One region of the Streptomyces sp. NPDC087787 genome, then DNA from elsewhere that is predicted to be linked to it. Evidence: riboswitches for the same ligand, from Rfam matches in the RefSeq annotation. Region 1 holds a riboswitch; each other region holds the start of a gene.
What was found. Region 1 has a riboswitch for cobalamin ahead of ACIOWN_RS03680 (cobalamin biosynthesis protein). Riboswitches for the same ligand answer to the same signal wherever they lie in the genome.
Positions count from the first base shown of each region.

Region 2: it holds a riboswitch for cobalamin, as region 1 does, so the genes downstream of both, ACIOWN_RS18270 (CbtB-domain containing protein) here and ACIOWN_RS03680 (cobalamin biosynthesis protein) in region 1, are expected to answer to the same signal.
Region 3: it holds a riboswitch for cobalamin, as region 1 does, so the genes downstream of both, ACIOWN_RS05725 ((2Fe-2S) ferredoxin domain-containing protein) here and ACIOWN_RS03680 (cobalamin biosynthesis protein) in region 1, are expected to answer to the same signal.
Region 4: it holds a riboswitch for cobalamin, as region 1 does, so the genes downstream of both, ACIOWN_RS25785 (ribonucleoside-diphosphate reductase subunit alpha) here and ACIOWN_RS03680 (cobalamin biosynthesis protein) in region 1, are expected to answer to the same signal.

Region 1 covers NZ_JBIUVQ010000001.1:796,329-803,275, forward strand. Annotated here, with positions in the region: gene cobN (cobaltochelatase subunit CobN) at 1-595, opposite strand, end outside; gene ACIOWN_RS03675 (cobyric acid synthase) at 592-2,100, opposite strand; gene ACIOWN_RS03680 (cobalamin biosynthesis protein) at 2,097-3,038, opposite strand; cobalamin riboswitch at 3,138-3,282, opposite strand; gene ACIOWN_RS03685 (hypothetical protein) at 3,444-3,668, opposite strand; gene ACIOWN_RS03690 (inorganic phosphate transporter) at 3,702-4,964, opposite strand; gene ACIOWN_RS03695 (class II aldolase/adducin family protein) at 5,119-5,796, shown strand; gene ACIOWN_RS03700 (alpha/beta hydrolase) at 6,075-6,947, shown strand, end outside.
Region 2 covers NZ_JBIUVQ010000010.1:213,521-220,467, forward strand. Annotated here, with positions in the region: partial or broken gene ACIOWN_RS18255 (helix-turn-helix domain-containing protein) at 1-400, opposite strand, end outside; gene ACIOWN_RS18260 (ATP-binding protein) at 592-1,020, shown strand; gene ACIOWN_RS18265 (aminotransferase class V-fold PLP-dependent enzyme) at 1,062-2,174, opposite strand; cobalamin riboswitch at 2,370-2,510, shown strand; gene ACIOWN_RS18270 (CbtB-domain containing protein) at 2,547-2,762, shown strand; gene ACIOWN_RS18275 (CbtA family protein) at 2,784-3,551, shown strand; gene ACIOWN_RS18280 (histidine phosphatase family protein) at 3,632-4,204, opposite strand; gene ACIOWN_RS18285 (DeoR/GlpR family DNA-binding transcription regulator) at 4,213-4,977, opposite strand; gene ACIOWN_RS18290 (MFS transporter) at 5,068-6,357, shown strand; gene ACIOWN_RS18295 (LacI family DNA-binding transcriptional regulator) at 6,304-6,947, opposite strand, start outside.
Region 3 covers NZ_JBIUVQ010000002.1:372,420-379,366, forward strand. Annotated here, with positions in the region: gene ACIOWN_RS05705 (hypothetical protein) at 1-504, opposite strand, end outside; gene ACIOWN_RS05710 (CHAT domain-containing protein) at 501-2,420, opposite strand; gene ACIOWN_RS05715 (enoyl-CoA hydratase/isomerase family protein) at 2,593-3,678, opposite strand; partial or broken gene ACIOWN_RS05720 (acyl-CoA dehydrogenase) at 3,675-3,800, opposite strand; gene ACIOWN_RS05725 ((2Fe-2S) ferredoxin domain-containing protein) at 3,840-4,229, opposite strand; cobalamin riboswitch at 4,299-4,421, opposite strand; gene ACIOWN_RS05730 (Fpg/Nei family DNA glycosylase) at 4,494-5,282, opposite strand; gene ACIOWN_RS05735 (maleylpyruvate isomerase N-terminal domain-containing protein) at 5,447-6,217, shown strand; gene ACIOWN_RS05740 (DUF397 domain-containing protein) at 6,233-6,415, opposite strand; gene ACIOWN_RS05745 (helix-turn-helix domain-containing protein) at 6,412-6,947, opposite strand, start outside.
Region 4 covers NZ_JBIUVQ010000017.1:77,742-84,688, forward strand. Annotated here, with positions in the region: gene ACIOWN_RS25765 (GntR family transcriptional regulator) at 1-651, shown strand, start outside; gene ACIOWN_RS25770 (DUF3311 domain-containing protein) at 792-1,091, shown strand; gene mctP (monocarboxylate uptake permease MctP) at 1,088-2,698, shown strand; gene ACIOWN_RS25780 (GNAT family N-acetyltransferase) at 2,786-3,292, shown strand; cobalamin riboswitch at 3,338-3,492, shown strand; gene ACIOWN_RS25785 (ribonucleoside-diphosphate reductase subunit alpha) at 3,615-5,981, shown strand; gene ACIOWN_RS25790 (ribonucleotide-diphosphate reductase subunit beta) at 5,981-6,947, shown strand, end outside; gene ACIOWN_RS25795 (hypothetical protein) at 6,907-6,947, opposite strand, start outside.

The DNA of each region.
Region 1 (6,947 bases):
CGGCGTCCGCGCCGCGCAGCGAACCGCAGTAGACGGGAAGGGCGTTGGCGCCGTGCGCCTCGATCGCGTCGCACAGGGTGTCCACGAACGCGCTGTTGCCGCTCAGTTCGTGGGCGCGGTAGAAGAGCACGCCGACGGTCGGACGGCCGGCCAGGCGGGCACGCTCGCCGTGGACGCCGTACTCGGGCATCCGCCGCGGCTCCTCGAAGCCCTCGCCGGTCAGCAGCACCGTGTCGGAGAGGAACCGGGCGAGTTCCGCCAGGTTGTCCGGGCCGCCCTCGACGAGGTATTTCAGCGCCTCCGCCACGACCCCGGCGGGCACCGAGGACTCGGCCATCAACTCGGCGTCCGGCACGGCCTCTCCACCGAGCAGCACGGTCGGCACGCCGGACGCCTTCACCGCGGCGAGCCCGTCCTCCCAGGCGCGCTTGCCGCCGAGCAGCCGTACGACGGCGATGTCCGCGCCGTCGAGCAGCCCCGGAAGTTCCTGGCCGACGTCCACGCGGGTCGGGTTGCCGATCCGGTAGGAGGCGGCCGAGGCTCGGGCGGCGAGCAGATCGGTGTCGGCGGTCGACAACAACAACACTGTGCTCATGCGGGCGCTCCCGGTGGAATGAAAGGCAGTCCTTGCGGCGCGCCCGACTCGATGAGCCGCCACAGCGCGTCCGTGTCCGCGTGCTGTTCGATCAGGTCGCCGAGCCGGTCGAGCTGCTCCTCGCGCAGCGCGGCGAACGAGGTGTCGGGGGCAGGCACGAAACGGCGGCCCGCGGCGGCCGCCACCTCGCGCAGGAAGGCCCGGCGGAAGCCGTCCGACTCCAGCGAGCCGTGCCAGTGCGTGCCCCAGACGGCGCCCACCCGGCAGCCGTCCAGGAAGGCTTCGCCGCCCATGACTTCGGCGACCCCGTGGTGGATCTCGTACCCCTCGACCCGTTCCCCGAGGGCTTCGCCCTCCGGCCGGGTGAGGGTCTTCTCGCGGGCGAACCTGACCCGTACGGGCAGCAGGCCCAGTCCGTCGACGTGTCCGCGCCGGCTCTCCACGTCGTCCTCGATGTGCTCGCCGAGGATCTGGAAGCCGCCGCAGACGCCCAGCACCGGCCGCCCCTCGGCGGCCCTGCTCGCCAGGGCGCGTGCGAGGCCGCGCTCCCGCAGCCATTCCAGCGCCCTGACCGTGCCGCGGGTGCCGGGCACGACGACGAGGTCGGCGTCGGTCAGTTCCTCGGGCCGGTCCACGAACCGCACGACGACGCCCGGTTCGGCGGCGAGCGCGTCCACGTCGGTGAAGTTGGACATCAGCGGCACGGCGCAGACGGCGACCCGCAGCACGTCCTCGCCGACCGGCGGCGCCACGGTGGACTCCCGCACGGCGCCCCGCAGCGAGACTCGGAGTCCGTCCTCCTCGTCGATGCCGAGCCCGTGCCGGAACGGCAGCACGCCGTACGTGCGCCGGCCGGTGAGCCCGCGCAGCATGTCCAGGCCGGGTTCGAGCAGCGAGACGTCCCCGCGGAACTTGTTGACGAGGAACCCGGCGACGAGTTCCTGGTCCCGCGGCGACAGCAGGGCGACCGTGCCGAAGAAGGAGGCGAAGACGCCCCCGCGGTCGATGTCGCCGACGACGAGCACGGGCAGCCGCGCGCCGCGCGCGATGCCCATGTTGACGATGTCGGTGCGGCGCAGGTTGATCTCCGCCGGGCTGCCCGCCCCCTCGCAGATCACCGCGTCGTACGTGCCCCGCAGCTCGGCGAGGCAGTCGAGGACGGTGCCGAGGAGCTTCTGCTGCCGCCCGCCGTGGTAGCCGCGGGCGCTCAACTCGCCCACCGGTCTGCCCAGCAGGACGACCTGGCTGCTCTGCTCGCCGCCCGGCTTGAGCAGCACCGGGTTCATCAGCGCGGTCGGCTCGACGCGGCACGCCTGGGCCTGCATGGCCTGCGCCCGCCCGATCTCGGCGCCCTCCCGGGTGACGAAGGAGTTGAGGGACATGTTCTGCGCCTTGAACGGGGCGACCTTCACGCCCTGGCGCACCAGCCACCGGCAGATCCCGGCCGTGACGACGCTCTTCCCGGCGTCGGAGGTGGTGCCGGCGACGAGCAGACCGCCCCTCATGACGTCCGTCCTCTCTTCAGCAGCCGTGCGCCCGCGCACACGCCGAGCGCGAGCCAGCCCACGCGGCGGGAGAGCCGTACCGCGCGCTCGATGTCGCCCTGCTTGACGGCGCGTCCGGCGCCGTTGAGCACCGGGCGGTGCTCCACCCGCCCGCCGTACGAGAGCGTGCCGCCCAGCCGCACTCCGAGCGCCCCCGCGAACGCGGCTTCCACCGGGCCGGCGTTGGGGCTCGGGTGCTTGCCGGCGTCGGCGCGCCAGGCCCGTACGGCGCCGCGCGGGTCGTCGCCCGCCACGGCCGCCAGGGCGGCGGTGAGCCGTGCCCCCGGCCAGCCGGCGAGGTCGTCGAGGCGGGCCGAGGCCCAGCCGTAGCGGCGGTACCGGGGCGACTTGTGCCCGACCATGGCGTCCAGGGTGTTGACGGCGCGGAAGCCGACGAGCCCCGGCACTCCGGCGGCGGCGCCCCACACCAGCGCGCCCACCACCGCGTCGGAGGTGTTCTCGGCGACGGACTCGACGACGGCCCGGGCGATCCCGTCGGCGTCCAGCGCCTGCGGATCGCGCCCGCACAGATGCGGCAGCCGCGCCCGGGCGCCCTCGACGTCCCCGGCTTGCAGGGCGCGCCCGATCTGCCGCGCCTCCCGGGCGAGGGAGGTGCCGCCGACGACGGCCCAGGTGGCGGCGGCGGTCAGCGCGACGGACGCGGTACGGGAGGAACGCACGGCGGACGCGGCCAGCGCGGCCGACGCCACGGCACCCCCCACGCACACGGCGGTGTGCAGGGCGCCCCGGCCGCGGTGGTCCCGCCACAGCGCGCGTTCCACGGCACCCGCGGCCCGTCCGAACACGGCGACGGGGTGTCCGCGGCGCGGATCGCCGAGGAGCACGTCACCGAGGAGGCCGGCAGCGGCGCCGTACGCGAAGACGCGATCGGCACCCATCGGGTCAGCCGGTCGTGCGGTCGGTCGGTGAGCCGCTGGTGAACCTCGGTCGGCAGCCGCGCATGGCTATATGTCCTCACTCAGGGTGTCCACGCCCTGGTTCGACGAGACCGGCGGTGAGAGTTCCTGACTCCCGGGGATGTTCTTCCCCGGTCACAGTGGCGGGACCGTGCCGGATTCGCACCGGACTTCCTCTCCTGCCGCCGTACTTGGCTCCGGAAGTCCACCACGCACCGCGAACACCCGTCAACCTGCCGTTGACCTGCGCAGGCGTACTGAGATGAGGCACACACCGCGGGCGCACGGGACGACGAAACCGCCCATCCCGGGACGTCGCGGGGACGGCCCGGGATGGGCGGGTGACGTGCGGGGCCAGGACCCGGAGGTACCGGGCCCCGGGCCGGGCTAGGCCACGATCAGGTAGATGCCGTAGGCCACGGCGGCGGCGCACGCGGCGAAGCAGGCGTAGGCGCCGGTGACCGCGAGGGCCCCGCCGCCGTCGCCCTGGGCCACGGCCCGCTCGCGGCGGGAGAGCCCGGCGATGCCGAGGGTGAACAGGGCCACGAGGCCCACCGTGACGCCGAGGCTGACGCCGAAGACGGAGCCGAGTGCCGCCCAGTCGATCTTCATGCTGCTTCTCTTCCTTCTGCCGGTGACGCCGGCTCAGACGGCGGCGGCCGGCGGCGTCGCCACGGGCGCGGGGTCGGCGGTGGACGCGGATGCCGGGGCGGGGATCGTGGCCGTGAGCCCCTCGGCCGCCGGGGAGGCCGGAGGCGGGGTGACGGCGGCGATGGCCTGAGTGATCACGCCGACCGGCTCCTCGGAGCCGTTGACGTTGGTGTGGTCGACGACCTCGCGGCGGGAGATCTTCCAGATCGCGGCGCTGGAGGCCACCAGGAACGCGGCCACGAGCCAGGTGCCCCAGTCGCCGAGACGCGTCACGGCCTCCGCGCCGGCCGCGACCAGGGCCGCGGCGGGCAGCGTGAGGGCCCAGGCGACGGCCATGCGGCTCGCGGTGGACCAGCGGACCACGCCGCCCTTGCGGCCCAGACCCGCGCCCATCACCGAACCGGAGACGACGTGCGTGGTGGACAGGGAGAAGCCGAGGTGGGAGGAGGCCAGGATGGCGGTGGCCGCGCTGGTCTGGGCGGCGAAGCCCTGCTGCGGCTGAAGGTCGGTCAGGCCCTTGCCCATGGTGCGGATGATGCGCCAGCCGCCGATGTAGGTGCCGAGCGCGATGGCCAGGCCCGCGGACAGGATGACCCAGGTGGGAGGGTTGGAGCCGGGGGCGAGGGCGCCGCCGGCGACCAGGGCGAGGGTGATGACACCCATGGTCTTCTGCGCGTCGTTGGTGCCGTGGGCCAGCGAGACCAGGCCGGCGGAGGCGATCTGTCCGGCACGGTGGCCCTTCTCGGCCGCCTTGCCGTGCGAATTCGACTTGTTGCCGATGCCGTACGACAGCCGGGTCGAGACCAGCGCGGCCAGACCCGCCACCACCGGGGCGGCGACCGCGGGGATGAGGACCTTGGTGACCAGGGCGCCGCCGTGCACGGCGCCGAAGCCGGCCGAGGCGATGGTGGCGCCGATCAGACCGCCCATGAGGGCGTGCGAGGAGCTGGAGGGGAGTCCGACCAGCCACGTCAGCAGGTTCCAGAGGATCGCGCCCACCAGGGCGGCGAAGATGACTTCGGGACGGATGCCGTTCTCGTTGACGAGACCCTTGGAGATCGTGTTGGCGACCTCCACGGACAGGAAGGCGCCCACCAGGTTCAGCGCGGCGGACATGGTCACCGCGACCTTGGGCTTGAGTGCACCGGTCGAGATGGTCGTGGCCATCGCGTTCGCGGTGTCGTGGAAACCGTTCGTGAAATCGAACGCGAGTGCGGTGACAACCACCATCGCGAGGATCAGCGAGAAGCTTTCCATTTACCCAGGCAATCGTTCGAGCGTCATTGGCGCGTTGAACGTAGGTAACCTGAGTGAACAGAAGATGAACTGAGTCGGTCATCGCGGTGTCTGTTCCTGCGGTGCCATGGGAAGGACCGGTCGCTCGCGGTTGGCGTCCTGGCAGGATCGGCACATGAGCGAACTCGGGGAGACGGCGCGCGCCTGGCAGGCGCTGGTCGCGGCGGCCCGCCGCACGGTGGCGGACGGACTGGTCGTCGGCACCTCCGGCAACGTGTCCGTGCGCGTGGGCGACACCGTCCTGGTGACCCCCTCGGGCATCCCCTACGACCGGCTCACGGACGACGACGTCACCGGTGTCGGCCTGGACGGCCGGCAGGTGCTCGGCACCCTGGTGCCGACCAGCGAGCTGCCCATGCACCTCGCGGTCTACCGCAGCACCGACGCGGGCGCCGTCGTCCACACCCACGCCGTGCACGCGACGGCCGTCTCCACCCTCGTCACCGAGCTCCCGCTGATCCACTACATGTCCGGCGCGCTCGGCGGCCCCGTCCGCGTGGCCCCGTACGCCACGTACGGCACCGAGGAGCTGGCCGGGAACATGCTCCGCGCCCTCGCCGGCCGCACGGGCTGCCTGCTGCGCAACCACGGCACCGTCACCTACGGCGCCACCCTCGACCAGGCCTACGACCGCACGGCCCAGCTCGAGTGGATGTGCCGGGTGTGGCTGGCGGCGTCCGGCGTCCCCGGCCTGACACCGGCTCTGCTGACGCCGGAGCAACTTGCGGAGGCGGGGGAGCGGCTGCGGGGGTACGGACAGCAGGGGCAGGGGCAGGGGCAGGGGCAGGGGTGAGCGCGGGAGCGGAAGCCGGGGCCGGAGTCGGGACCTGAGGCCCGGGGCCGGGGCGGGAGGCTGCGGAGAGGCCTGGGGAGGGCCCGGAGACGGCCCGGGACGGCCCGGGGACGGTGGCCGCGTGTGCGGGCGGTGCGGGCCGTGCGGGAATGAGCGCGTGTGCGGGCGGTGCGGGCCGTGCGGGAATGAACGCCGCTCTTCATGGAACCCGCGCGGACATGTCACCCCGACCCTCCGTCCCACTGGCCGGTGACCGGGTGCGCCAGGACACTGGAGCCGTGCCCACAGTCAAAGCGACGGCCGCGGCCGTCACCGCTGTCCTGGCGGCCGGCGCGGCGAGCGTCGCCGCGGGCCGGCTGGCCAGCGACGCCGCGCTCAAGGTGCTCCCGGGCCGGCCCCTGCCCACCGAACCCCGGCTCACCGTGCACGCCACGGCCGCCGGCCAGATCAGCCTCACCCGTGACCTCGCCTCCCTGCGCCCGGGCACCTACGGCCTGGCGGGCAACGGCTCCCACGCGGTGGTCGGCCCCGTCCTGCCCACCGCCCCGCACCGGCCCGACACCGTCGTACGCCGGCTCGAGCGCGTCACCCACGGCACCCTGCACCGCGGCGACAAGGTGTGGCTCACCCCGAACCTGCACGTCGGCAACCCGCGCACCGCCCTCGGCATCGAGCACGCCGACGTCGACGTACCGGGCGAACTCGGCTCCCTGCCCGCCTGGTTCGTGCCCGGGGTGCGCGAGACCTGGGTGATCGCGGCGCACGGCCTGGGCAGCACCCGCGAACTCCCCATGAACATCCTGGCGTTCCTGCACCGCCGGCACTTCCCGGTGCTCGCCCTCGCCTACCGCGGCGACCTCGGTGCGCCCCGTCCGCCGGACGGCCTCAACCACCTCGGCGAGACCGAGTGGCGGGACCTGGACGCGGCGATCCGCTACGCCGTGCGGTACGGGGCCGAGCGGATCGTTCTGCACGGCTGGTCCACCGGGGCCACGATGGCGTTGCGCGCCGCCACCCGCTCCGCGTTGCGCGACCGGATCACCGGACTGGTCCTCGACTCCCCGGTGCTCAACTGGGAGGTGACGCTGCGGGCCCTGGCCCGGGCGCGGCACACCCCGGGACCCCTGCTGCCGCTGGCGGTGCGCGCCGCG
Region 2 (6,947 bases), on a different contig from region 1:
GGGCGCGAATGTACGGCTCGGGCTGAAGCAGGCCCGGGATGACAGCGCACTCGTACGCAAACAGCGAGATCGCATCCTCCTCGACCCCCGCCCACTGCCGGAACCACGACGCCAGTCCCGCCTTCCGCGTCAGGCTCCTCGCCGCAGCCTCCAGCACCCGTGACGCGACCGCGCCCAGGATTTCGTCCGACCGCTTCAGCAGTTCCCTCGGCGGGAAACGCCTCCCCTGCTCGATCTTGGCGACGTACGCGGGTGAGTAGCGCACCAGCGGGGCGAACTGCTCCTGTGTCAGGCCGGCTTCCTCCCGGAGGGCCTTGAGGACCGCGCCGAAGGTCCTCAGGCTGTCGGAGAGTTCCGGCTCGCAGCCCCCGCCCGCCCCGCCACCGTTGTCCGTCGTCATCGCAGCCGCCTTCCCCTGTGCCACCGGGCCGTACCCGTGCCGTACCGTTCGTCGTCCGGGCTGCGCCACGCCAGACCGATCAATGCTCACGCACAGCGACCGACCCGGTCCGGTGCGTGAACCAGTACAACGTGATCTGTATCAGCGCCGGACCTGCCGACGGGCCGTCAACTGGCGGCACCCTGGCCCGCATGCCAGCCCTGAACCACGAATCCACCACCCCCACACGCACGTTCGCGCAGCGTTTCTCCGCCACCCGGCGCGGTGCCCGCCTCGCCCGGCTGCTCGCCGCGCACCAGCTCACCGAGTGGGGGCGTCCCCACGGGACCGAAGGGCATGACACCGTCGTGCTCGTCGTCGCGGAGCTCGCGGCGAACGCCGTTCTCCACGGCCGTGTCCCGGGGCGGGACTTCGCCCTCGCCCTGTTCCTCGAGGAGGGCCGGGACGTCGTCCGGATCGAGGTGACCGACACCCATCCCGCCCGACCGGCGCGTATGGCTCCCGGACCGGACCAGGACGGGGGCCGTGGCCTGGTCCTCGTCGACGCGCTCGCCGCCGACTGGGGCGTACGCGACCGCCTCGGCCCCGGCAAGACGGTCTGGGCCGAGTGCGCGCTGTGAGGAGGGCTTACGAGTTCGACCGCAAGAGATCGGCCGAGGGTTCAGTCACCCAGGGACGACAGCGCGGCCCCGACCCGTTCGGCTGCCTCCGGTGGGGTCGAGGCGTGCGGGGAGAGCCTGAGGGAGTCGGTGCGCACGGTCGGGGTGACGCCTTCCGCCTGCAGCGCCTTGGCGACGAGGGACGGATCGTGGGCCGGCAGGGTGAAGGAGAGGATGCCCGCGCACCGCGCCGGGTCGGTGGGGGAGAGGACGCGGCCGCCGTACGCCTCGACGGTCTCGGTGAGTTCGGCGATCCGGACGGCGATCGCGGCTTCGATCGCGGTGACGGTGTGCCGCTCGACGAGCTCCAGCGCGGCCGCGAACGCGGCGGCCGTCACCGGGCTCAGATTGGTGATCGACCACCGTCGGGCGTCCGGGGCGGGCGGGTGCTCGGCTCCGTCGAAGAGGCCGACGTCCTCCACACCCGTCCAGCCGGTGAGGACCGGCTCAAGGGATTGCAGGGCGCGGTCGGACAGCGTGGCGAAGCCGGTCGACCATCCGGCGCGCAGCCACTTCTGGCCGCCCGCGACCACCACGTCGGCGGCGTCCCAGGGCAGAGCTGCGACACCGAACGCCTGGATGGCGTCCACGATCAGCAGCCGGTCGGGTCCGATCGCCTCGCGCAGCGCCGCCAGGTCGGCGCGGAAGCCGGTGCGGAAGTCCACGGCGCTGACCGACACGGCCACGACGTCGTCGGTCAGCGCGGCGCGGACCAGGTCGGGAGTGACTCCGGAACCGGGCGCGGGATCGAGCCAGCGCGGCGTGGCCCGGCCCAGGTCCGCGCTGCGCCGCCACGGGTAGTGGTTGGCGGGGAAGTCGGTGCGCGGCGCGAGGACCACGCCCTCCCGTACGCCGAGCGCGGCGTGGAACAGACCGGTCGACGCGTTCGGGAGCAGCACGGTGTGCCGTGCGTCGGTGCCCGCGAGGCGGGCGGCCGTGTCCCGCGCGGTCTCCTCCGCGCGCATCAGCGTGTCCACGGTGGTGTGGTCGGCGTGTGCCGATGCCTCCAGTGCTCGCGCGGTGGCGGTGACGGCGTCCCGGGACGGCGGCCCGAAGCGTGCGAAGTCCAGGTACCCGGCGGGTGTGTCGAAGTGGCTGGCGTACGACGTGAGCACGGGGCTCGTCCCTCCGGGGTGGTGCGGGCGGATCGGGTGGCGCGGCGGGCGGTGGAACGCAGTCCGGTGGCGCTCCGGAGCCCGCCCGCGCATCCTGTCACAGCGCTTCGATTGCTCCGGATGGTGAGATGGCCGTGCGCGAGTCGAAACCTCTCGGTGGAGAAGATCACGTCCGAGATCGCGGTCTTGGCCGGGCGGGCGGCACGCGATACGGTCTGTCCGATATCGACGACGGCGAGACGGAAGCCGGTGGGAATCCGGCACGGTCGCGCCACTGTATGCGAACGCCTCCGGGCGTTCGTGAGTCAGACCCGTGGCTGTCGTCCTGTGCACCACCGAGATGGGACGCGAACTCCCAGAGGAGGTTCTGCCATGGCGCAGACCGTCGCCCAGCCGACTGCCACCGCCGCCCCCGCCCCGCTGCCGCTGAAGGCGATAGCTCCCTGGGCGGTCTTCTTCGGCGTTCTCATGCTGGTCCTGCTGTACTTCGTCGGCGCCGAGCAGGGCGCCACCTCCGTGTTCAGCGGCACGGACGTCCACGAGTGGGTGCACGACGCCCGCCACCTGCTCGGCTTCCCCTGCCACTGAGCCGGGGGACGCCGCACGCCCATGAACTCCGCAACGGTAAGAAACCTCCTGGTGCGGGGCATGCTCGCCGGCCTCGCCGCCGGTGTGCTCGCCCTCGTCGTCGCCTACTTCCTGGGGGAGCCGTTCGTCGACAAGGCGATCGGCTTCGAGGAGGCGCACGCCCACGGGCACTCCCACTCCCATGACGAGGTCGAAGTCGTCTCCCGTTCCCTCCAGTCCACCGCCGGTCTGGCCACCGGCATCCTCGTCTACGGGGTCGCCTTCGGCGGCATCGCCGCGCTCGCCTTCTGCTTCGCGCTGGGCCGCGTGGGCCGCTTCTCCCCGCGGGCGACCGCGCTGCTGCTGTCCGGCTGCGCGCTGCTGGCCGTGTACGTCGTGCCGTTCCTGAAGTACCCGGCCAACCCGCCCGCGGTCGGTGAGGGAGACACCATCGGCAAGCGCACGACGCTGTACTTCCTGATGATGCTGCTCAGCATCCTCCTCGCGATCGCCGCCACCATCCTTGGCAAGCGCCTCGCGCCCGCGCTGGGCACGTGGTACGCGACGATGACCGCGGTGGCCGCCTTCGCCGTGGTGATCGGGCTGGCGTACGCCTTCCTGCCCGCCGTCAACGAGGTGCCGTCGCACTTCCCGGCCACCGTGCTGTGGCGGTTCCGGCTCTCCGCGCTGGCCATCCAGGCCGTCCTGTGGGGCGGGTTCGGGCTGGTCTTCGGCGAGTTGGCCGAGCGGCTGCTGAACCCCCGGCCGGCGACCGCCGCGTCCGTACAGGCGGTGCCGGCCGCGCACTGAACCCCTTCAGTCCGCACGAGCACCCTTCAGCGCGCACGACAGGGCCCCTCGGAATGGTCCGGGGGGCCTGTCGCGTTCGGTCAGGGCGCCGCCAACGGCTGCCCGAGTCGCAGATTCCAGCGGCCGGCCCGTCCGCTGAGCTCCGTGGCCGTCAACGGCGGTACGTCCAGCCGCCAGAAGCCGGCCAGGGGCAGGTCCAGCACATGGACGATCGCGGCCCGTACGACCTCCGGCTCGACCACGGCGAGCGTACGGCCGCCGGTGTCCCGCGCGGTGTCCAGCCGACGGCCGACCCGCTCGCACACGTCCCGCACCGACTCGCCGCCGTGCGGCGCGCAGTCGGGGTCGGCGAGCCAGCGGCCCACCGCCTCCGGCTCGGTGGTCATCACCTCCTCCAGGGTCCGGCCCCGCCAGCGACCCGCGTCCAGACCCGCCAACTCGGCCGCCGGCACGCCGTCGAGACCGAGCGCCGAGGCCGTCTCCCGGCAGCGCACGCTCGGGGACAGGAGCACCCGGGCGGCCGCGGGCAGCGATCCTGCCGCCGAACGGGCCTTGGCCGCACCGCCGTTGTCGAGCGAGTCGCCGTCGTCGAACCGGGCCTGCCGCAGCGACGGGCTCGTCGCGGGCGAGATGAGCGTCATACGGCTGGTCAACGTCACTCCTACCGTGCGGTGTTGACGGCGGTGCCCGCGGCGCGCAACGCCTCGACCTCGTCGGGTGGCGCGGATTCGTCGGTGACGAGGGTGTGCAGTCGCGCGACCGGTACGACGAAGGCGTGTGCCGTGCGGGAGAGTTTGCTGCCGTCGGCCACGGCGAGCACGCGCCGGGCGGAGTCGATCGCCGCCCGCTTCACCGCAGCGTCGTCCAAGTCGTAGGCGGTGAGGCCCTGTTGCGCATTGAGCCCGCAGCAGCCGACGACGGCGGTGTCGAAGCGCAGCGCCGCCAGCGAGGACAGGGTCAGGGGGCCGGTGAGGGCCCCCTCGCCCGGTCGGGGCCGCCCGCCGGGCACGAGGAGGGTGGTCTGCCCGGGGCCGTCGGCGAACACGTTGACGGCCTGGAGCGACAGTGGCATCACGGTCACCCGCCGGCCGCGCAGTGCCCTCGCGACCTCCAGGCACGTGGTGCCGCTGTCGAGGACGACCGTCTCCCCGTCGGCGATCAGCGCGGCCACCTCCGCGCCGATGCGCTCCTTGGCCCGCGTGCCCTCCTGCGCGCGCAGGGTGAAGGGGGGCTCCTCGCCGCGCAGCAGCAGGGTCCGGGCGCCGCCCCGGTAGCGCTCCAGCACGCCTTGGGCCGCCAGGGTCTCCAGATCTCGGCGTACGGTCATCTCCGAGGCCCCGGTCAGTTCGGCCAGCCGGCCGACGCCGAGGCTGCCCGCCTCCCGCACCGCGTCCGTGATCTGCCTCAGGCGGTCCATGTTCCCCATGGCCGTGATTGAACACCATGCGCTGCCAAACAGAAATACTGTGAGAAGGAACCCTTTTCAAACAAGCAGAATGTTCGATACGTTCGTACCATGGAGCGATCCCTTCGTGTCGCGCGTCTGGCGACCTTCGCGTACTTCATCCTCAACGGGACCCTGCTGGGGATGTGGATCGTGCAGATCCCGGCCATCGAGCACCGCGTCGGCGTCAGTCACGCCGTCCTGGGCGGCTTCCTGCTCCTGCTCGGAGCGGGCGCCTTCGTGGGGATGCAGCTGGCCGGGCCGGTCGCCGACCGCCTCGGCACCCGGATCGTCGTGCCCGCCTCGGGCGTGCTGTGCAGCGCCGCCCTGGTACTGCCCGGACTGGCCTCCCAGCCGTGGATGCTCGCCGCCGCCCTGATCGCGCTCGGGTTCGGCAACGGCTGCCTGGACGTGAGTATGAACGCCCACGCCGTCCAGGTCGAGAAGGCGTACGGACGCCCGGTGATGTCCGCGTTCCACGCCACGTTCTCCGTCGGCGGCGTGGTGGCCGCCCTCGCGGGTGCCGCCGTCGCGAGCGCGGGCTGGACCCCGGGGGCGACGCTCGGCACGGCCGCAGCGCTGGGAGTGGTGGCCTCCGTGTGCGCCGCCCCCGGTCTGCTGCCCTCCGCCGCGTCCAGCGTCGCGGGACCGGGCGCGGATGCCGGGGCCGAGTCCACGGCCGGGTCCGGCGGGCAGGGCGAGCAGGCGGACCGGGCGCGCACCCGTATCTGGATCCTGGCCGTCCTCGCGCTGATGGTCATGCTGTGCGAGGGCGTCGCCAACGACTGGAGCGTGCTGCACCTGCGGACCGTCCTAGGCGCCTCCGACAGCACCGCGGCCTTCGCCTACGGCGCGTTCGCCGCGACGATGACCGTCGGCCGTCTGCTCGCCGACCGCGTCTCGGCCCGCTTCGGCCCCGCCGCGATCCTGCGCTACGGAGCCTCGGTCGCCGCCGTCGGCATGGCGGCGGCCGCCCTGTCGCCGTGGACGCCGCTCGCCCTGGCCGGCTGGGGGCTGTTCGGTGCCGGGCTCTCCGGCTGCGTTCCCCAGCTCTTCAGCGCCGCCGGACACGCCGACGCCGACGCCGCCGGCGCCAACGTCTCCAAGGTCGCCGGGCTCGGCTACCTGGGCATGCTCGCGGGACCGGCCGTCATCGGCTGGCTCACCCGCCTGGTGCCGCTGAACCTGACCTTCTTCCTCCCCGTGACCTGCTGTGTCGTCGCGGCGGCGACGGCGGGGGTGCTGCGGTCGCGGGGGAGCACGGTCGCGGGCCGCGGGCCCGTCCCCGAGGCGGGGCCCCGTACCGCGTCACCCCTCCGGGGTGAGCAGAGTGCCGCCGAGGGTCGAGGCGCGGGCCACTAGCGCGGGGCGCAGCCGCCGGGAGCGGCCCTGCTTGCCGTTCAGCATGGCGACCAGGGTCGTCGCCGCCACCTCGCCCATCCGGTACATCGGGGAGCTCACGGAGGTCAGGGAGACCGGGAGGGCCGCCGCCAGGGGGACGTCGTTGTAGCCGACGATCGCCACGTCCCGGCCGACCGTGAGGCCCGCGTCCCGGACCGCCGCCATCACGCCGATCGCCGCGAAGTCGTTGACCGCGAAGACGGCGGTGGGCCGCGGGCGCAGGGCCAGCAGCCGCTCGGCCGCCGCCCGGCCGCCGGGCACGTCGAAGCGGGACGGCACGACATGGCTTGCGGGCACCGGCAGGCCCGCCTCGGCGAAGGCGTCGAGGAAGCCCTGGGTGCGCTCCGCGCCGGTACTGGCGTAGGGCTCGCCGGCCACCACCGTGACCCTGCGGTGGCCGAGTTCCAGCAGGTGCTCCGCGGCCAGTCGCCCGCCGAGGATGTCGTCGGTGGTCACCGAGACCCGTCCCGGCAGCCGGCGCGACACCAGCACCAGGGGGACGCGTCGGCGGGCAAGCTCGGCGACGAGGTCGGTGTCGGAGCGGGCGTCGC
Region 3 (6,947 bases), on a different contig from region 1:
GCGCCACTCGGTGCGCAGCCGGGACAACTGCTCCGGCCAGGGCGAGAGCAGGGTGAGGGAGAGACCGCGCAACCGGAACACGGGCAGGCGCTCTTGTCCGGGCACGACGATCGGGCCGCCGCCCGTGGCGGTGTTCCAGGGAAGCCGGCCCGCGCGCAGGACCTCGGCCAGACGCTCGGCGCTGCGCACGCCGAGCGTGTCCGCGGGGCCGGTGTGTTCGAGGGAGTTGAACCATATCTCGCGGGCCAGGAAGTTCTTCGGGGGCGCGGTCAGCAGCGGGAGCAGCCCGACGATGTGGTCGTCGTCGATGTGGCTGCACACGACGAGGTCGAACTCCCTTTGGACCTCGGGTTGTTGCCGGAACCGCGCCGCCAGTGCGGCGGGCAGGGCCCGGGTTCCGCCGGGACCGCCGTCGATGAGCATGCGGCGTCGGTGAGGGCCGTCGTCCCACTCGACCCACAGGCAGTCGCCGTGTGCCGCGGGCAGCGCCTCGACGCTGATCACGCCGGTGTCACCATCCGCACGCCGGCGGTGCCGAAGGCCGTGTAGAGCAGGCACAGCAGATTGCGGTGGCGTTCGACGAGGTCGCGGGCCGTCAGGTGCAGCGCGGCGGCGACGGTGGTGCCCGCGAGCAGGCGGTCGAAGAAGCGGCGTGCCCACTCGGCGCCGAGCACCGTGGGCAGCTCGATGTCGGTGCAGACCACGGCGCGGGCACCCTTGCTGAGGAAGTACGAGGGGAAGCCCCCGCGGAGCACGGAGTCCCGGCCGGAGGAGTTGCAGGCGTTGAGGACGACGAGGGGGGCGCCCGGCAGGGGCACGTCGGGCGGGGCGTCGCGCCTGGCGTCCCGCAGTCCCACCTGCCGCCCCGCGATGAACCCCAGGGCCGCGTCCCCCAGCGGCGTTCCCCGTTCGCCGTCCACGAGGTGGCAGTAGAAGTACCAGAGGGAATCGGGCCGTTTCGGCTTACGCAGGGCCTCGGTGACCCGCTCCGCCTCGTCGACGACTTCCGCGCGCTCGGCGAGGCGCTGTTTCCAGTAGTCGACCTGTCCCGCCACGAGGGCGCGCGGCTGCCCGGTCGTGGCGCGGTCGATGTCCGTGTTCACGGCGATCAGCGCGGTCGCCTCCCGCGCGGTCCGTGGCACGTACTCCGTGCGGTGACGCTGATGGTGGCCGGAGCGCAGGGGGACGAGGGCGAGCCGTGCCCCGAGGCCCAGCAGACGGTACGGGGAGAGCCGCTCGTCGTCGTAGGTGTCGACCGCGTACATGAGGTGCCAGGGCAGGTTCAGCCCGTTGCCGACCACCTCGACGCACGGTGCGGAGTCCGGACCGGCGGACGCGAGGGTGTCGATGACCATGTCGCCGATCCTGCGCAGGTCCGCGCTGCCGTCGTCGGGGCGGAACAGGGCGTGGAAAAGGTCGAATCCGGACCGGGCCAGTCGGCGCAGGTCGGCCCCGTACTGCTCCTCCGGGATGTCGAGGGACGACTCGTAGCGGCGGCCCTCCGGACCCAGCAGCAGCGCTTCGATCCCGCTCCTCGCCTCGCGTACGAGCGCGTCCAGTTCCTCACGGCTGTACGGGATCGCCGCCGTGGCGCTGCCCGTTGCGTCGTGCGCGGTCAGGACGTGGGCGCCGCCCGCCGAGATCAGGGTGAGGGACAGGGTGATCGGCGGCGCGGCGGAGTCGGTGGCCGGCCGCCACTGGCTCAGCAGGTTCTCCTGCTTCAGCAGTCCCGACGGGTGGGCGGTGAGCCGGAGTTGCTGGGGTGTGCGCCGGTCCGTCGTGCGGGTGACGACCATCAGGGACACCGGGCGGTCGTCGTTGAGGAACCGGAGGTCGAAGATCGCCCCGGGCGGTTCGTCCCCGTGGCCGGGCCTGTGCCGCCGCACGACCAGTGACCGGCTCACCGGCAGCACCTCGACGGCCTCCGGCGCTCCGTACACCTCGACGTCCAGAGTTCCCGTCTCCGCCTCCGGAGGTACGGTCAGGTCGAGTTGGGCGGAGGAGAAGGCGTACGGGTGGGCGGCGCTGTCGATGCCGACGACCAGCCGGCGGGTCCGCCGGTCCGCCGGCGAGCCGTCCGGGGAGTCCGCGTCGAACCGGGCGGTGATCCACTGCTCGCGTGGCGCGGCGTCCAGCAGCCGGCACAGTTCCGTCCAGCCGGGGGTGTCCGTCACGGATTCGGCGGATCTCCGCCCGCGGTGGTACGCCTCCCCGAGGACGCCGGCCACCGCGGGGTAGGGAAGCAGGAGTTCGAGCAGGGACTCGGTGTGGGCGACGCGTTCCTCGTCGGTGTCCGCGCCGCCGAGCCGGCCGACCAGGTTCAGGGCCTGCGCGCGCACACGCGGCCAGTCCGGTCCCACGAGGCGTGGCAACGTCGGCCACAACCCGACGAGTTCGGTGGCGGCGTCCTGGGCGGCCATGGGCTGCGTCCTTCCCCCCGGCGCGCGGCACGTTCCGCGTGTGCCGCCCGTGCCATCGTATTCCCTTCGTCACCGGGCGAGTCGGGAGTTCCGGCAAACGTGCCCGGACCGGCACCTGCCTGACGGCGCGGTCGGCCTGTCGCGGGCGAGGCGCTTCTGCGCCCGAGACCGGTCAACGCGCGGTCCCGCTCACCTCCACGGTGGTGCCGGGGTCGGCGAGGCCCAGTTCGCGGTCGCCGAGCGGGGTGAAGAAGCGGTTCACGTCGGCGTCGGTCACCTCGGCGAGGGTCCCCGGGGACCAGCGCGGGTCGCGGTCCTTGTCGATGACCTGGGCACGGATGCCCTCCACCAGGTCGGGGCTGCTCAGGGCGGCACAGGAGACGCGGTACTCCTGGTCGAGGACCGCCTCCAGCGACCCGAGACGGCGGGCGCGGCGCACGGCGGCCAGGGTGACCTTCACAGCGGTGGGTGACCTGGTGAGCAGGGTTTCGGCCGCCTCCTTGGCGGCGGGATCGCCGTAGTCGCGCAGCCGGCTCAGGATGTCCTCGACCGTACCGGCGGCGTAGCAGGCGTCGATCCACTCCCGCCGGCCCTCCAACTCCCCTTGCGGCAGCGGCCGGACATGGCGCTCCAGCACCTCCCGCACAGGGGCGTGGGCGAGGTCGTCGACGAGAGCGGGCAGAGCCGTTGACGGCACGTAGTGGTCGGCGAGCCCGCAGAGCACGGCGTCACCGGCGCCGATCTGCGCACCGGTCAGCGCGAGATGGGTGCCCAGTTCCCCGGGGGCGAGGGCCAGCAGACGGGTGCCGCCGACGTCGGGTATGAAGCCGATGCCGGTTTCCGGCATGGCGATCCGCGAGCGCTCGGTGACGACGCGGACGCCGCCGTGCGCGGAGACGCCGACGCCGCCGCCCATCACGATGCCGTCCATGACGGCGACGTACGGCTTCGGACAGCGGGCGATACGGGCGTTGAGGCGGTACTCGTCGCGCCAGAAGGCGGCCGAGGCGGTGCCGTCCCCGCCGCGGACGTCGTCGTGGATGGCGCGGATGTCACCGCCCGCGCACAGGCCGCGCTCCCCCGCGCCGGTGACGACGACGGTCTCCACGGCCGGGTCGTGTTCCCAGGCCGTCAGTGCCTCGTCGATGCGGCGCACCATCTCGTGGGTGAGGGCGTTGAGGGCCTTCGGCCGGTTGAGGGTGATGTGGGCGGCCCGTCCGGCGGTGTGGAACAGGACGGGTTCCTCGGCGGCGGTCATCCGAACGCCCCCGTCAGGCCGCGGGCCGCTGTGACGCGCATGATCTCGTCGGTTCCTTCCAGGGTCTGGTGGACACGCAGTTCACGGACGATCTTCTCGTCACCGTACGCGCCGAGGCAGCCGCACAGGTATTCCGCCCGGCCTCCTCGCGAGCGCGGGACTCAGGCCTCCTTGGCACGTCGTGGCGGTGCGAAGGTGTACAGGTCGAGGATCTCCGGCAGGGGGGCCACCCCCGGGCCCCCGGCGCGCACCCAGGCGACGATGTCCTCGGTCGCGTCCGGGTCGTTGACGAGTCCGAGCCAGACCGGCCGCGCACCTGCCGCCCGGCCCGCGGCGGAGGGCTGGACCACGACGACGTTCGCCTGCTCGCACACGTCGAGGCAGTCGGAGACGCGCGTCGGCACCTCCGCGCGCAGCCGCGCGGTCTGCGCCGCGTGATCCACCCCGGTCACCTTGGGGCTGCCGCAGCAGCAGTCCCGGCACACGACGACCCGGCACGGCACCGGACCGCTCCCCGCCACGGCACCGGCCGGCGCCTCGTCCGTCGGCATTTCGGGCACGCCGCCCCACTCCCCTCCCGGGGAGATCCGCCCCGGCGTCGATCGAGGAGGCGACCGCGTGAGTCTCCTGGCTCCCGGGTCTTCGCTCGTCCCGCCTTCCCACCCCGGACGGGGCAGTGGCGTTCCGGAACTCGCTCACCGGTCACAGTGGCGGGACCGCGCCGGATTCACACCGGCTTCCTCGGACCGCCGTCGCCTTTTGTCGCCGGTCATCATCCCATGATCGGTTCCGCCCTCCGCAACGGCCCGTTCCGCTCATCCCTGGCACCGCGGGCACCAGACCGTGCGGCGTCCGCCGACGCGGTCCGAGCACAGGGGCCACCCGCAGCGGGGGCACATCGGCTCGCGGTCGTCCCGGTGCCCGGTGAGCCAGGAGCGCCTCGGCGGCACGCACCCGGCACGGACGGACGACTCCAGGACCCGGCCCATCCGCGCATGAACACGCCGAAGCGCGGTCTCGCTCAGGTCCCGCGCCCGGGTCCGCGGTGCCACCCGGGCCCTCCAGAGGATCTCGTCGCACAGGAGGTTGCCGAGTCCCGCGATCACCGACTGGTCCATCAACGCGCTCTTGACGGCACGCCGCCGTCCCGACAGCAGGTCCCGGAACTCCGCTCGGCTCACGGTCAGGGCGTCGGGACCCAGACCGCCCACGATCCGCGCGAGCCGCGCGTCGTCGGCCAACTGCACGCCCTGGAGCTTGCGTTGATCGCGGTAACGCAGGTGCCGGGCGCCGTCGAGCGTCAACACGACGCGGTCGTGCGCCGCGAGGGGCTCGTCCGGGGCACAGCACCGCAGCGACCCGGTCATGCCGAAGTGCCAGACCAGTACAAGACCGCCGCCGTCGCCGCCGACCGGCACGAACAACCACTTCCCGTGCCGCCACGCCTCCCCCAGACGCCGGCCCGTCAGCTCCCTCCGCAGCCGCTGCGCGCTCACGCCCCGCAGCACCCCGGTGTCCCGCACCTCGACGTCCGTGACACGCCGCTGCCGGCCGCAGGTCATCAGCACCTCGCGGAATCCCTCGACATCCGGCAGTTCGGGCATGCGCTCGCCCCGGCTCTTCCTCGTACGGTCGTCAGGCCGCCGCACACGAACGGGTACCCACGGAGGGGGCGACCGCACCCGCTCGGCGTTCCGCCCCGAGGCACGATGCCCCGATCGGCCGCCCGCTGGTTTGGTCTGCGGCCCGACCGGGATACCCATGGCTCGTGATCCCGTCCAAGGTCGACGACACGCTGCCCGAGCTGGCTCCCTTCGTCCACGCCGTACAGGGCCGAAGGCCCGACGACGGCACGTGGTGCGAGGCGTGGACCGTGCGCGACATCCTGGTCCACCAGACGGGGAACGCCGAGGAACTGGCCCGGGTGCTGCGCGCGTTCCTCGCGGGCGCACCGGTGGAGACCAGGAGCTTCGCGCGCGAGGCTCCCTACCGGCGGATGTCGGACACCGAGCTCTGGGCGTCGTTCATGACCAACTGTGAACAGCTCACCGAAATCGCGGCGGCCGCGGCGCAGGACCTGTCCCCGGACACGGACGTGATGTGGACCGGCCGGTCCGTGAAGGTCCCCTTCTTCGCGGAACACATGCGGGAGGAACTGATCCTCCACCGCTGGGACCTGACCGGCGACGACCGGACGGCCGTGCGGTCCCTCAACGAGTCGTGGATGACGGAGCACAGCGTGGTGTCGGTGGGCCGGCCCCTGCTGGTCCGGGGCCGCGCCGGTCTGGACCTGGGCCCCGAGGGGCGGGTCGAGGGCCGCCTGCGCACCCCGGGCACCGACGACATCGTGGTGGCCGCGGACGCCGACGGCGGCACCATCCGGTTCGCCGCCCCGGAGGGCCCGGCCACGATCGAGAGCGACGCGGCCACCCGCGTCCTCCTCCTGTGGGGCCGCCGCCCCGCAGACCCCACCCGCTGGCACAGCACCGCCGGCCCGGAGGCGCTGCGGAGGGTACGGGCCCTCCTCGGCGGCTATTGAGCCACAGCTCCCGGTCTACCCCACGAACCCGAGGAACTCCGCCCACGCCGGGGAGGCGACCTCGAACCGCGGTCCGTCAATCTGCTTGGAGTCGCGTACGTGCACGGCTCCGAGTGCGAGTGCGACTTCCACACAGCTGTCGCCTTCGGACCCGCTGTAGCTGCTCTTGAACCATTCCAGCTGACTGTTGGTGCTCATAGCGCTCCTCGCATCCGCTGCAACAACTCGGCCGAGTCCGCGGGGGACAGAGCCTGCGAGCGCATCTTGGCATAGCGCATCTGCATCACGCTCACCGCTTCCCGGTCAGAAACCAGCTGCCCGGTCTTCTGCCCCTCCGAGTACCCCAACCACTGGCGCTCCGGGGTCTCAAGAAGCTGCATGGGCCCGTCCGTACCCGCGTGGTGGGGCTGCCGCTGCGGCATGATCTGCAGCTCCACGTTCCACGGTTGCGTGCGGACGAGGAGGTGGTCGAGCAGTTCCCGGGTGACCTCCTCGCCTCCCGTGTGCCGCAGCAGTACCGACTCCTCGGCAATGAAACTGAACGCGACCGGCGGCCTGCGCGTCAACAGTTCCTGCCGCGCCAGCCGGGCGGCGATCCGCTCCTGCAACTGCTCCACCGTCGGCGGAGGCGGCACGTTGAGCATCACCGCGCGCGTGTAGGCCTCGGTCTGGAGCAGCCCCGGCACGACCCGGCACTCGTACGTGCACAGGCTGACCGCCGTCTCCTCCA
Region 4 (6,947 bases), on a different contig from region 1:
CCGCCGGGCACTCCGGTGCCGCCGGAGCGGACCCTGGCGGCCGAGTTCGACACCTCGCGGACCACGGTGCGGCAGGCGCTTCAGGAGCTCGTCGTCGAGGGCCGTCTTGAGCGCATCCAGGGCAAGGGCACCTTCGTCGCCAAGCCGAAGGTCTCCCAGGCGCTGCAACTGACCTCCTACACCGAGGACATGCGCGCGCAGGGCCTGGAACCGACCTCGCAGCTGCTGGACGTCGGCTACGTCACCGCCGACGACCGCCTGGCCGAACTGCTCGACATCACCGCCGGGGGGCGGGTGCTGCGCATCGAGCGGCTGCGCATGGCCAACGGCGAGCCCATGGCCATCGAGACCACCCACCTGTCGGCCAAGCGCTTCCCTGCGCTGCGGCGCAGCCTGGTGAAGTACACCTCCCTGTACACCGCCCTGGCCGAGGTCTACGACGTCCATCTCGCCGAGGCCGAGGAGACCATCGAGACCTCGCTGGCCACTCCGCGCGAGGCGGGCCTGCTCGGCACCGACGTCGGCCTGCCGATGCTGCTGCTCTCCCGGCACTCCCTGGACCGCGAGGGCCGTCCGGTGGAGTGGGTGCGGTCGGTGTACCGCGGGGACCGCTACAAGTTCGTGGCCCGCCTCAAGCGCCCGCAGGAGTAAGGGCCTTGTGACGGAGTAAGAATCTCGTGGCGGTCCGTGGCGTCATGCGCACGAGGGATTCCGCACCTGTGACACCGTGATCTACATTGCGTGCGCACCGCACGGACGCTCGGTGATCAGCTAGGGGACGGAGTCGCCACATGTCGAATGCCCCGGAAGCCACCAGAGCGGTGGTGACCCCCTTACGGGTCGCCATCGCCCTCTGCCTCGTCGCCCCCTTCGTGGCGCTGCTGTGGGTGGGGTCGTACGCGAGGAAGGACCCGGCCCTCGTCGGGATCCCGTTCTTCTACTGGTACCAGATGCTGTGGGTACTCGTCTCCGCGGTCCTGACGATGACCGCGTACCGGCTGTGGCAGCGTGACCGGCGCACCGCCGGGACCTCCCGGGCCGCCGGGCCGGCCTCCGCCGCGACGGCCGAGGACGGGGGTGCGGTCAAGTGAAGGACGGGGTCAACGGCGTCGCGCTCGGCGTCTGCGTCTTCTTCTTCCTGCTCGTCACCGTCATGGGCTTCCTGGCCGCGCGCTGGCGCCGGGCCGAGAACGAGCACAGCCTGGACGAATGGGGCCTGGGCGGACGGTCGTTCGGCACCTGGGTGACCTGGTTCCTGCTCGGCGGCGACCTGTACACCGCCTACACCTTCGTGGCCGTTCCGGCCGCCGTCTACGCGACGGGGGCGGCCGGCTTCTTCGCGGTGCCGTACACGATCCTGGTGTACCCGCTGATCTTCACGTTCCTGCCGCGGCTGTGGTCGGTGTCCCACCGGCACGGATACGTGACCACCTCGGACTTCGTCCGCGGCCGGTTCGGCTCCAAGAGCCTGTCGCTGGCGGTGGCGCTCACCGGCATCCTCGCGACCATGCCGTACATCGCGCTCCAACTGGTCGGCATCCAGGCGGTCCTGGACGTGATGGGCGTCGGCGGCGGCGACAGCACCCACTGGTTCGTGAAGGACCTGCCGCTGTTGATCGCCTTCGGCGTGCTGGCGGCGTACACCTACTCGTCGGGGCTGCGCGCGCCCGCGCTGATCGCGTTCGTGAAGGACACCCTGATCTACATCGTGATCGCGGTGGCCATCATCTACATCCCGATCAAGCTGGGCGGCTTCGGTGAGGTGTTCGCCAAGGCGGGCCAGAAGTTCACCGAGTCGGGTTCGGGCGGTCTGGTCCCGGCGGCGGCCGGCCAGTGGACGTACGCCACGCTGGCACTCGGCTCCGCGCTCGCGCTGTTCATGTACCCGCACTCGATCACCGCGACGCTGTCCTCGCGCAGCCGCGAGGTGATCCGCCGCAACACCACGATCCTGCCGCTGTACTCGCTGATGCTGGGCCTGCTCGCCCTGCTGGGCTTCATGGCGATCGCGGCGGGCGTGCGGGTGAAGAACGGCCAGCTGGCCATTCCGCAGCTCTTCGAGAACATGTTCCCGGACTGGTTCGCGGGCGTGGCGTTCGCGGCGATCGCCATCGGCGCGCTGGTGCCGGCGGCCATCATGTCGATCGCCGCCGCGAACCTGTTCACCCGCAACATCTACAAGGACTTCATCCGCCCGCAGGCGACACCGCGGGAGGAGACCCGGGTCTCCAAGATCGTGTCGCTCCTCGTGAAGGTGGGCGCGCTGGTCTTCGTCCTGACCATGGACAAGACGGTCGCCATCAACTTCCAGCTGCTCGGCGGCATCTGGATCCTGCAGACCTTCCCTGCCCTGGTCGGCGGGCTGTTCACCCGCTGGCTCCACCGCTGGGCGCTGCTGGCGGGCTGGGCGGTCGGCATGGTCTACGGCACGGTCGCCGCCTACGGGGTCGCCTCGCCGACGCAGAAGCACTTCGGCGGGTCGGCGAAGGAGATCCCGGGCATCGGCGAGATCGGCTACATCGGGCTGACGGCGTTCGTACTCAACGCGGCCGTCGCGGTGGTCCTGACGTTCGTGCTGCGGGCGGTCAACGCGCCCCAGGGCGTGGACGAGACCCGTCCGGAGGACTATACGGCGGACGCCGGCGACCCGGGCGTCGAGGCGGAGCTCCCGCCGGCCACGACGGCGGCCCCGCACTAGTACCGCGGCACTGGGACCGGAGGCACCCCGCGGGCCGCCGGAGGAATCCGGCGGCCCGCTGCCGTGCCCGTGCGGCACACTCGGCGCATGGACTTCATGATCCGGCCGGCCGAGCCCGGCGAGTACGGCATCCTCGGTGAGATCACCGCCCAGGCCTACCTCCGGGACGGGCTCCTGGACTTCGGTGAGAGCGACGGGTATCTCGGCGAGCTGCGGGACGTGGCCAAGCGGGCGGCCGCGGCCGAGGTACTGGTGGCGGTGGTGGACGGGGAGGTGCTCGGCGGGGTGACCTTCGTCCCGGGCGCCGGCCCCATGGCCGACCTCGCCGGTCTGGGGGAGACCGAGATACGGATGCTCGCGGTCGCACACGCGGCGCGCGGCAGGGGCGTCGGCGAGGCCCTCGTACGGGCCTGTACGGACCGGGCACGGGCCGTGGAGGGCTGTGTCCGCGTGGTGCTGTCCACCCAGAGCTCCATGCACACCGCCCACCGCATCTACGAGCGCCTGGGCTTCGTCCGCACACCGGGCCGGGACTGGAACCCGCTCCCCCAGCTGGACGACATCATGCTGCTCACCTACGAGTTGACACTCTGACACGCTCCGGAGTCGGCGCGGCACAACATATGGGGGTGCCCGACTCGCTCAGCACAAGATGTATGCTCGTGCTCAATGTCGCCGCAGGGGAATCCGGTGCGAATCCGGAACTGTCCCGCAACGGTGTACTCGTGCGCGTTTGCCCCCAAGGCCCGCCACGAGCGTCAGTCCGAGGACCTGCCGACAGCGCGCCCGGCCGTCCGGTCCGGGTGCCCTGACGTCCGGGCCTCGCGGAATGGGCCGGTGGACGCGGCGCCGTGTGCGCTCGTGTGCCGCCCCCTGCCCTCGGCGAGGCCCCGTGCCGAGCGAGGGAGAGCTCCACGTGACCATCGCGCCAGCCGACCCGGTTTCAGTCGCAGCCACGGAAACCGACGGTCCGGGTGCCGTCCTGCTGCGGACCCTGACCGAGCTGACCGCCGACCTCCCCGACGCCGACCCCGGCCGGGTCGCCGCCGCCGCGCTGCGCGGCCGGTCGGCGCGGGCCGACGAGGCCGAGTTGCACGAACTGGCCACGGAGGCGGCCGCCGGGCTCATCTCGGAGGACCCCGCCTACTCCCGGCTGGCGGCCAGGCTGCTGACCCTCGCCGTCCGCGCCGAGGCCGCCTCCCAGGGCGTCGCCTCCTTCACCGACTCGGTCGCCGTGGGCCACCGCGAGGGCCTCGTCGCCGACCGGACCGCGGAGTTCGTCCGCGCCCACGCCGACCGCCTGGACGCGATGATCGACCGGGCCGCCGACGACCGCTTCGGCTACTTCGGCCTGCGTACCCTGCACAGCCGGTACCTGCTGCGCCACCCGATCACCCGCAAGGTGATCGAGACGCCCCAGCACTTCATGCTGCGGGTCGCGGCCGGTCTCGCGCAGGACGACACCGCGCGGTCCGTCGACGAGGTCGAGGCGCTCTACGGGCTGATGAGCCGACTCGACTACCTGCCCTCCTCCCCCACACTGTTCAACTCCGGCACGCGCCACCCGCAGATGTCGTCCTGCTACCTGCTCGACTCCCCCAAGGACGAGCTGGACTCCATCTACGAGCGCTACCTCCAGGTCGCCCGGCTGTCCAAGCACGCCGGCGGCATCGGCATCGCCTACTCCCGCATCCGCTCCCGCGGTTCGCTGATCCGCGGCACCAACGGGCACTCCAACGGCATCGTGCCGTTCCTGAAGACCCTGGACGCCTCGGTGGCCGCCGTGAACCAGGGCGGCCGACGCAAGGGCGCCGCCGCGGTCTACCTGGAGACCTGGCACTCGGACATCGAGGAGTTCCTGGAACTGCGCGACAACACCGGCGAGGACGCCCGCCGGACGCACAACCTCAACCTCGCGCACTGGGTCCCGGACGAGTTCATGCGCCGGGTGAACGCCGACGGGCAGTGGTCGCTGTTCTCCCCCGCGGACGTGCCGGAGCTGACCGACCTGTGGGGCGAGGAGTTCGACGCCGCGTACCGGGCCGCGGAGGCGCGGGGCCTGGCGCGCAAGACCATGCCGGCCCGCGACCTGTACGGCCGCATGATGCGCACCCTCGCGCAGACCGGCAACGGCTGGATGACCTTCAAGGACGCCGCCAACCGCACCGCGAACCAGACCGCGCAGCCGGGCCACGTGGTCCACTCCTCGAACCTCTGCACGGAGATCCTGGAGGTCACCGACGACGGCGAGACGGCGGTGTGCAACCTGGGGTCGGTCAACCTCGGCGCGTTCGTGGCCGGCGGGGACATCGACTGGGAGCGGCTGGACGAGACCGTCCGCACCGCGGTCACCTTCCTCGACCGCGTGGTCGACATCAACTTCTACCCGACCGAGCAGGCGGGCCGCTCCAACGCCCGCTGGCGTCCGGTGGGCCTGGGCGCCATGGGCCTGCAGGACGTGTTCTTCAAGCTGCGCCTGCCCTTCGACTCCCCGGAGGCGAAGGCGCTGTCCACCCGTATCGCCGAGCGGATCATGCTCGCCGCGTACGAGGCGTCCGCCGACCTCGCCGAGCGCAGCGGCCCGCTGCCCGCGTGGGAGAAGACCCGTACGGCCCGGGGCGTGCTGCACCCCGACCACTACGACGTCGAGCTGACCTGGCCGGAGCGCTGGGCGGCCCTGCGCGAGCGGATCGCCGCCGTCGGCATGCGCAACTCGCTGCTGCTCGCGATCGCCCCGACCGCCACCATCGCCTCGATCGCGGGCGTGTACGAGTGCATCGAGCCGCAGGTCTCCAACCTCTTCAAGCGTGAGACACTCTCCGGGGAGTTCCTCCAGGTCAACTCGTACCTGGTGGACGATCTGAAGGCGCTCGGCGTCTGGGACGCCCGCACCCGCGAGGCGCTGCGCGACGCCAACGGCTCGGTGCAGGACTTCGCCTGGATCCCCGAGGACGTGCGCGGGCTGTACCGCACGGCGTGGGAGATCCCGCAGCGCGGCCTGATCGACATGGCCGCCGCCCGCACCGCGTTCCTGGACCAGTCCCAGTCCCTGAACCTGTTCCTGGAGACGCCGACCATCGGCAAGCTCTCCTCGATGTACGCCTACGCCTGGAAGCAGGGTCTCAAGACGACGTACTACCTGCGGTCCCGCCCGGCGACCCGGATCGCGCGCGCCGCCCGGGCGCAGGCCGCCGCCACCGTCCCCGTCCAGCAGGCGGCGCCGGACGCCGACGCGATCGCCTGCTCCCTTGAGAACCCCGAGTCCTGCGAGGCCTGCCAGTAATGACCAGCGAGACCAAGAACCTGCTCGACCCCGGCTTCGAGCTGACGCTCCGTCCGATGCGCTACCCGGACTTCTACGAGCGCTACCGGGACGCCATCAAGAACACCTGGACCGTGGAGGAGGTCGACCTCCACTCGGACGTCGCCGACCTCGCCAGGCTGAGCCCGTCCGAGCAGCACCTGATCGGGCGGCTGGTGGCCTTCTTCGCCACCGGTGACTCGATCGTGGCGAACAACCTCGTGCTGACGCTGTACAAGCACATCAACTCCCCCGAGGCGCGGCTGTACCTGTCCCGCCAGCTCTTCGAGGAGGCCGTGCACGTCCAGTTCTATCTGACGCTGCTGGACACCTACCTCCCCGACCCCGAGGACCGCGCCGCAGCCTTCGCGGCCGTGGAGAACATCCCCTCCATCCGGGAGAAGGCCGAGTTCTGCTTCAAGTGGATGGACTCGGTGGAGAAGCTGGACCGGCTGGAGACGAAGGCGGACCGCCGGCGCTTCCTGCTCAACCTCATCTGCTTCGCCGCGTGCATCGAGGGCCTGTTCTTCTACGGTGCCTTCGCCTACGTCTACTGGTTCCGCAGCCGCGGCCTGCTGCACGGTCTGGCCACCGGCACCAACTGGGTGTTCCGGGACGAGACGATGCACATGTCCTTCGCCTTCGACGTGGTGGACACCGTGCGCAAGGAGGAGCCGGAGCTCTTCGACGACAACCTCCGGCAGCAGGTCACCGACATGCTGCGGGAGGCCGTCGAGGCCGAGCTCCAGTTCGCCCGGGACCTGTGCGGTGACGGCCTCCCGGGGATGAACACCGAGTCGATGAGGCAGTACCTGGAGTGCGTCGCCGATCAGCGCCTGACGCGCCTCGGCTTCGCTCCGGTGTACGGCTCCCAGAACCCCTTCTCCTTCATGGAGCTCCAGGGCGTTCAGGAGCTGACCAACTTCTTCGAGCGGCGCCCGTCGGCGT